Regions from separate parts of the Peribacillus asahii genome, predicted to be linked through region 2. Evidence: riboswitches for the same ligand, from Rfam matches in the RefSeq annotation. Region 2 holds a riboswitch; the other holds the start of a gene.
What was found. A riboswitch is a leader RNA that binds a small molecule or an ion and turns the genes downstream of it on or off. The one in region 2 is predicted to bind cyclic di-AMP.

Region 1: it holds a riboswitch for cyclic di-AMP, as region 2 does, so the genes downstream of both, BAOM_RS15895 (APC family permease) here and BAOM_RS19860 (APC family permease) in region 2, are expected to answer to the same signal.

Annotation. Positions count from the first base shown of each region.
Region 1 covers NZ_CP026095.1:3,224,562-3,228,782, forward strand. Annotated here, with positions in the region: gene BAOM_RS15890 (DUF6123 family protein) at 1-178, opposite strand, end outside; gene BAOM_RS15895 (APC family permease) at 430-2,256, opposite strand; cyclic di-AMP (ydaO/yuaA leader) riboswitch at 2,395-2,538, opposite strand; gene BAOM_RS15900 (5'-3' exonuclease) at 2,751-3,632, opposite strand; gene BAOM_RS15905 (carbonic anhydrase) at 3,897-4,221, shown strand, end outside.
Region 2 covers NZ_CP026095.1:4,022,177-4,026,397, forward strand. Annotated here, with positions in the region: gene BAOM_RS19860 (APC family permease) at 230-2,056, opposite strand; cyclic di-AMP (ydaO/yuaA leader) riboswitch at 2,211-2,357, opposite strand; gene BAOM_RS19865 (hypothetical protein) at 2,512-2,634, shown strand; gene BAOM_RS19870 (cation:proton antiporter) at 2,898-4,221, opposite strand, start outside.

The DNA of each region.
Region 1 (4,221 bases), 800 kb from region 2:
AAAAGCTGCCGTCGAACTTTTTTTGCACCTTTAATGTTAGTTCAATCGCAATATTAACTAAAGAATCACTAGCTTTCGTATACTGTTTTCCAAAATAAATAAAACCAATCATGTCTTCACCAAAAGAAAAACCTTTTCCTTCTAAATATGTAATATACTCTTCAGTCGACCAAGCCAATCTTCCACCTTCTCCGTACACTTTTTCCTTCATCTTACCGCAAAATTTGACTTTTTCCTATCGTTTATCTAATAAAAATTAATACTAAACATGAGAAATACCACTTTGTTCAGAGTAAACTTTACTTCTGAACAAAATGGTATTTAAAGCTCTAGTAGACTTGCTACAATGAAAAAGATTTTTTATCACTTTACTCATTCAATACGTTCGCTCTATTCAAAGTAACAGCTATTGTATCGCTCGAATATATTTTACTTTTTCAAATGATAAGGTACAGTCGTGATAATGACATTTCTTCGATAAAGCAAGGAAGTACGAATCAGTAAACTTGATTGGTTATGAAGAATATTGTGCCAGCCTTTCCTTGGTATAAATTGTGGTATAACGACTGTAACCCGATAGTTTGCTTCACTCGCTTTATGTTCAATGGTATCAATGAATTTAGTTAATGGACCTATGATGCTTCTGTAATGTGAGTGTAAAGTTACAAGTCTCACATCAGGTTGCCATTTCTTCCAATTATCCTCAAACTTCTTTTCATCTTCTCGTTCAAAAGAAACGTAAACAGCTATAATCTGTTCTGCTGAAAGGGATTTTGCATAGTTTAATGAATTCTCCACCACATGAGTAATGCCAGCGACAGGTACAATGATTACATTCCCTTCGATTGGTACAGCAGGTTCACAAGACGTAACCCTTAGCTGCTCACCTACTGCATCATAATGCTTTCTAATTCGATGAAAAACGAGAATGATGATAGGTAAAAAAACTAAAACCGGCCAAACCTGAGTAAATTTAGTTAAAAAGAATATGATGGTAACAATCAAACTAATAACAGCACCAATGGAGTTAATGATTAACTTAAAAACCCATCCTTTTGGCTTTTCACGAATCCATTTAACCATCATTCCGGTCTGAGACAACGTAAATGGAATAAATACTCCTACTGCATAAAGCGGAATAAGATTTTCTGTATGCCCTTCAAAAGCGATTATTAAGACGATGGAAGCAAGTCCTAATATGATAATTCCATTCGAATATCCTAATCGATCGCCTCTAATTGTAAACATCCTTGGTATAAACTTATCCTTTGCGAGATTGACAGCCAGCAAAGGAAAAGCAGAATAGCCTGTATTGGCAGCAAGGATTAATATTAAAGCTGTTGCTCCTTGAATAAAGAAATACATGAAATTTCGTCCAAATATCTCTTCAGCAATTTGCGAGACAACTGTTACCTCTACACTCGGAACAATGCTTAAATAATAGGCTAGAAATACAATGCCTGTAAATAACACAGCAAGTAAGGAACCCATTAAAATTAACGTTTTGGCAGCGTTATTAGGAGCTGGCTCTTTAAAGTTTGGAATCGCATTAGAAATGGCTTCAACTCCTGTCAACGCAGAACCACCTGATGCAAATGCTCTAAGAAGGATAAATAAACTGATTCCTGCTACCGGTGTGCCCATTGGAGTACGTAAGTCAGAAGACACTTCCCCCATCAAGATTTTGTATATCCCTACACCAATCAGAATGAATAACGCTAAAACGAATAAATACACCGGATAAGCTAATATGGAAGCTGACTCTGTTACCCCTCTTAAGTTCAGGATAGTAAGAAATAGTACAAAAAGGATGGCTATCACCACATTATGTGTATGCAAACTAGGAAAAGCAGATGTAATAGCATCCGTCCCAGCAGACACACTTACAGCCACAGTTAAAATATAATCAACTAATAAGGAACCTCCAGCTATCAATCCTGCATTCACACCTAAATTATTCTTTGAAACAACATACGCTCCCCCTCCATGAGGATACGCAAAGATAATTTGTCGATAAGACAAAATTAAAGCCGTTAACAGAAGCAATACTCCTACAGCGATAGGAATGGAATACCAAAATGCAGTGACACCCACTGTAATTAGCACAAGCAATATTTGTTCGGGACCATATGCAACAGAAGACAAAGCATCAGAAGATAATATAGCCAAAGCTTTTGTTTTGTTAAGCTTTTGTTCCCCGGCTGCCGTTGATTTTAAAGGCCGCCCAATTAAAAATCTTTTTATAGAGGCCATCACTAAGAATCACCACCGAACATAAATGTAGTTGTATATTACCTAGTTAAATGAAAAAATCTTTTACAAAATGCAAAAATGCCTACAAGTCAAAGTTAAATAGACCTGTAGACATCAATTTTTTTGTCTCACAAGCTCCACCTTCCTTCTCATATAACGCTTACGAGGTTAGCTGTCGGATTCGGACCTTTGAGTAGCCCTACCTTGAAAGGATTCACCCCTTGAATTGTTAACCAATTCTAATAATGGTTCCCCCGCACCAAACGGTTTCAGCGATTTAGAAATATGAAACTGTGATTAGCATACTGCTGTGAATTCGAAAAGTAAATAAAAATTTTATTATGACCTATACTTCCTATGTTTCTATAATACTATTGTCTTCCCTCCTAAATGTTTAATGATAAACAATATATAATACTCTTCTCTTACTACATCATTTTACATATATGATCAATAATACAAAAAATAGGAGCTTCTATTCTGAAGCTCCTGCCCTCTTATAACATACGTAAAACCGATCGAAATTCATGCGTCTCTAGCATATACCGTACCTTTTCGTCATCATATTGAAAATACGCCTCATCAAGCGAGCAAGAAATTGGTACATCACATTTAATTTCAGCAAGCTTTCGGGATAAATGAAGCATCTCAAGCTCTGCTTCAATTTTCGCCCGCTGCCCCTTCGTTAATGAAGATAAATTTTCTAAAATTCCTTCGATACTTTCATACTCCATTAATAATTTTAACGCTGTTTTTTCACCAATTCCTTTTACACCTGGATAGTTATCTGCTGTATCGCCCATTAACGCTTTTAAATCAATCATTTGCCTCGGCTTAATCCCTTTCCATTCATAAAAACTATGAGGATTATGCACATCATAATTACCAAAGCCTTTTTTCAATAACACAACAGAAATATGCTCATCTAACAGCTGCAGCATATCTTGATCTCCCGTTAAGATGCCTACACGACTATCCTTAGCTGACGCCTTCGCAATCGTTCCAATACAATCATCCGCTTCAAAACCGGCTAGTCCAATATTCGGAATATCAAAGGCTTGAACTACTTCCTTCGCTAAATCAAACTGTGGAATCATTTCCACTGGTGCATCCGAACGATTCGCCTTATACCCATCAAACAGTTCATTTCGAAACGTATGACTGCCCATATCCCAACAAACCGCCACATGGCTTGGCTTAAAATGATTAGTTGCCGTTAGCATATGCTTTAAAAACCCTTGCACTGCATTGGTCGGTACACCTTTTGAATTAATCATAAACTGTCCTGTAACAGCTGTTCCATAAAAAGCTCTAAATAAAAGCGCCATCCCGTCTACAAGTAGAAAAGTTGGACACTGTTCATTTTCATTTCCTAACATACTACCACCTCAACTATGATGTCTACTTATTTTATCATGATTTTTATTAATATAGTTACTTTTTAAAAGAGCTTTGTTATAGGACGCTGTTCATTTTTGGCTCCTACCCATTTGATCAACAATATTGTTTAACACAGCCTTTTTAAAAAACACTAGTCAATAATTCCTATTTTTCAAAATATTAGTTGAAAATATATATAAATTATATTAATTTAGTGACTAGTGTTATAAATTATGACACAAAATAGAATAAGGGGGTTCAAAATGAAAGGTCGTAAATTAAGCTTTACCCTGTTAACAACTTTTATTTCTCTATCATTAGCTGGTTGTTCTTCAGGAGTAACCGAATCAACCAAGGAAGAAAAGCTTCAAAAAGAAGAATCCACAGAAACGTCAACAACTGTACATCATGAAACGGATTGGTCTTACAAAGGAGAAACAGGACCAGAACATTGGGGTGAGTTAGATCCTCTAAACTCTGCATGTATAAACGGGAAGGAACAATCCCCTATCAATGTTGAGACATCCCAAATTAAAGCAGATAAACAACTTGAAAAACTAGAAATCAACTACATATCCTCTGAATTTT
Region 2 (4,221 bases):
AGGGTTTTATCAAACTTTGTTTTAAATTATCGAACTTTTTTTACAAATTATCAATCTTTATTTTAAATTAACAACAGTATAACCTTATAAATTCCTCTTCCACTAAACTGCTTCTTTACTTGAATAAAAAAAGTAACCTTCTTTTATGAAAAATCGCACAAGTTAAATTAAGAAGGGAGTTGCGTAAGCAACTCCAAACTATCTTTATGGACACGAAGCCCACATTTTATTATTTTTTTAAATGATAAGGTACAGTGGTGATTACCACTTTTTTTCGAAACAACAAGAACGAACGAATCAGTATACTTGATTGGTTATGAAGAATATTGTGCCAGCCCTTCTTAGTAATAAATTGTGGGATGACCACTGTGACTTGGTAGTTCGCTTCACTAGCTTTATGTTCAATAGTATCAATAAATTTGGTAAGGGGATTAATGATACTCCTATAATGAGAGTGCAGTGTCACCAGTCTTACATCAGGTTGCCACTTCTTCCATTTCTCCTCAAACTTCTTCTCATCTTCTCTTTCAAATGCAACATACACAGCAATAATTTGTTCAGGAGAAAGAGATTTAGCATAATTTAAGGAATTCTCTACAACATGAGTCATACCAGCAACAGGCACTATCATAACATTACCTTCAATGGTCACAGATGGTTCACAAGTTGTAAGGCTAAGTTGGTCCCCAACAGCTTCATAATGCTTTCTAATTCGATGAAAGAGGAAAACAATGATAGGTAGAAAAATTAAGATTGACCAAACCTGTGAGAATTTTGTTAAAAAGAACATCATTGTGACCGTAAAGCTAATAACGGCACCCGTTGTATTAATTATAAATTTTGGAATCCAACCTTCGGGCTTTTCTCGCAGCCATTTAACCATCATTCCCGACTGAGACAAAGTAAATGGAAGGAATACTCCGACTGCATAAAGTGGAATAAGATGCTCTGTTTCTGCCTGAAAAGCAAGGATTAAAATAATAGAAGCAATTCCAAGTATGATGATTCCATTAGAATATCCTAATCGGTCTCCCCTAATCAGAAACATCCTTGGAATAAACTTATCTTTTGCAAGATTAACTGCCAGCAACGGGAAAGCAGAATAACCAGTATTTGCAGCAAGGATTAATATCAGTGCTGTAGTTCCTTGAATAAAGAAGTACATGAAATTTCGTCCGAAAGTTTCTTCGGCAATTTGGGAAACAACCGTTACCTCTCCACTTGGAGCAATTCCATAATAATAGGCTAAAAATACGATTCCTGAAAACAGTATGGCAAGCAAAGCTCCCATTGCCATTAATGTTTTAGCAGCATTATTAGGTGCTGGATCTTTAAAGTTAGGAATGGCATTCGATATGGCTTCAACCCCAGTTAAGGCAGAACTTCCTGAAGCAAATGCCTTTAAAAGAATAAACAAACTGATTCCAGTCACAGGTGTACCTACGGGACTGTGTAATTCAGGAGAAACCCCACCTGTGAGAATATGATAAATGCCCACACCAATTAAAATGAACAAGGCTAAAACGAATAAGTACACAGGGTAAGCTAATATGGAAGCAGATTCCGTTACTCCTCTTAAATTCAAAATCGTAAGGAAAATCACAAATACAATGGCAATTTCCACATTGTGATCATGTAGTGTAGGAAAGGCAGATGTTATAGCATCAGTACCAGCAGATACGCTCACAGCCACAGTAAGTATGTAGTCTACCAATAATGATCCCCCAGCGATTAAACCTGGATTTACCCCTAAATTACTCTTTGAAACAACATAGGCTCCCCCTCCATGAGGATAAGCAAAGATAATTTGTCTATATGACAATATGAGAGCTGTTAAAAGAATTAATACACCAATTGCGATAGGAATAGAATACCAAAATGCTACTGTACCTAACGTAACTAATACGATTAAAATTTGTTCAGGACCATATGCCACTGAAGATAAAGCATCAGAAGAAAGGATGGCTAATGCTTTGGTTTTGTTAAGTTTCTGTTCTCCTAATTCATTGGATTTCAAGGGTCGTCCAATTAAAAACCTTTTTATTGATGAAAACATTTATTACTCATCTCCAATAGTGTTCATACATTATATGTTGCTCATTTCCACAATAATTTCTCAAAAAGTTCCATATTCCCAAAAAAAAAGTGCCTACAAGTCATCGTTAAATAGACCTGTAGACACATCATTTTTTTTGCGTCACAAGCTCCACCTTCCTTCTCATATAACGCTTACGAGGTTAGCTGTCGGATTCGGACCTTTGAGTAGCCCTACCTTAAAAAAGGATTCACCCCTTGGATTAAGTATCAATCCACAAAAATGGTTCCCCCGTACCTAATGGTTTCAGCGATTTAGAAATTTGAAACTGTGATTATAATACTCTTGGTTTTAGCAAAAGTAAATGAATTTTATGTAAAGATTAAAATTTAGGGAAAAGGAAATATTAGTAATATAGATATTAATTCATACCTTAGGAAAAGATTTCAGAGATTGAATGCCAAAGGAGAAATTACATGTTCAAAGAAAATAAGCCCTTTTTAACTGATGAATTTTTAGATGAGTTAGCTAAAGAAATTAACCAGCAATATGGTGGTTACATACATGAACAAAATACGGAATCTATAAATAATGAGTAGAATATAGCCCCTTCTAAAAAGGTATCCCATAAATATTGAACACCAAGCCGCTTGTGTGCGGTTTTTTTGTTGAATAAAAAAATGAATCTTTTATGTCGCATTTGATTCAAATTGTGCAACAATTTTCAAACTAAAAACCATACTTAAAAAGGATGACCTAAAAATGGACATTTACTTAAGTTTAAAATACTTTATACTTTTTTTATTGTTGGAAGATATATGCTCCCAACAATAAAAAAATTTCTAGTGTATGTTCAAGAATTTTATGACAAGTTTTCAACTTCTTCCAAAATTTCCTTTTGTTTCCTCTCAAGAATACTTTGAGAAATCACTTCTTTTGAAACTAACTTCCCTAATTCGTGATATTGGTTATACAAAGATTCCCTTTTAGCATCTCTGAGTTGTTCTTCTTTGATTTGAGGATATAAGGAATATAGTTGATCTAATGCTTGATTATACTTCTTCAATTTTTCATTTTCGAGGTTCACTAAATCCTGATAGTCTTTTTCTGTTAATAAGGATTCTTCTTTCATATCTGACCACGTAGATATAGAAGTTTTACTACGATTAAGATTCGCAATTACTTCTTCATATTCCCAAATATGATTTTGTTTCTCAATAATGCCTAGTTTATTTATAAGTGATTTAATCGTTAACCCTTGAAATAATAGTGAAAAAATCACGACACTAAAAGTTAACACGATAATCTCTTCTCGTCCTTCGAATGTTCTAGGTAAGCTGAGGGCTAACGCAATGGAAAGACTTCCTTTTAATCCACCATAATTTAGAATGTGTTTCCAACTTGAAGGGATTTCTTTCAACCATGCTAAGCTTGCATAAACGGCTACACTTCTACCAATTAAGACAATAATAATACTAATGATAATCATTCCCCATTTTCCTTGCACATCGATTCGGGAAATTTCCAAGCCTACCATTAGGAAGATGATTGAATTTGCGATGAAGGCAATCACATCATAAAAATTATAAATATTTAGCTTAGTAACAGGTGACATCCCAATTTTCCCACCGTAATTTCCAAATAATAATCCGGCGACCACCACTGCAATGACACCACTCACATGTACCGTTTCCCCTATCAAAAATGAACCGAAGAACACGATGATTGATATGGCAATTTCTAGCGGATAATTATCAATCTTTTTAATGGAGATAGAACCGATATAGCCAATGATTAAACCAATAACCAATCCTCCGACAGCAAACTTCAAAAATAACAGTAGGCCTTGTCCGAATCCAGCAACCCCCATTTCCATATAAACTAAAAGATAAATGGAAGAAATTTTAAATAGCACTACTCCTACTCCATCGTTAAAGAGACTTTCACCTTCCATAATCGCATTCATCCTTTTATGAACACCTAATGGCTTAAAAATTTGTAAAACACTAATCGGATCTGTAGGACTCATGAGTGCAGCAAAGGTAAATGCCACAATTACACTTACTTCTAACAAATAATGACTCGCAAAACCTATGACTACATAGGTAATCAATGTCCCTCCAATAGCTAAAGCTAAAATTGGAGCTTTATTTTCTTTTAAATGGTGAAAAGGCAGTTTTAAAGTA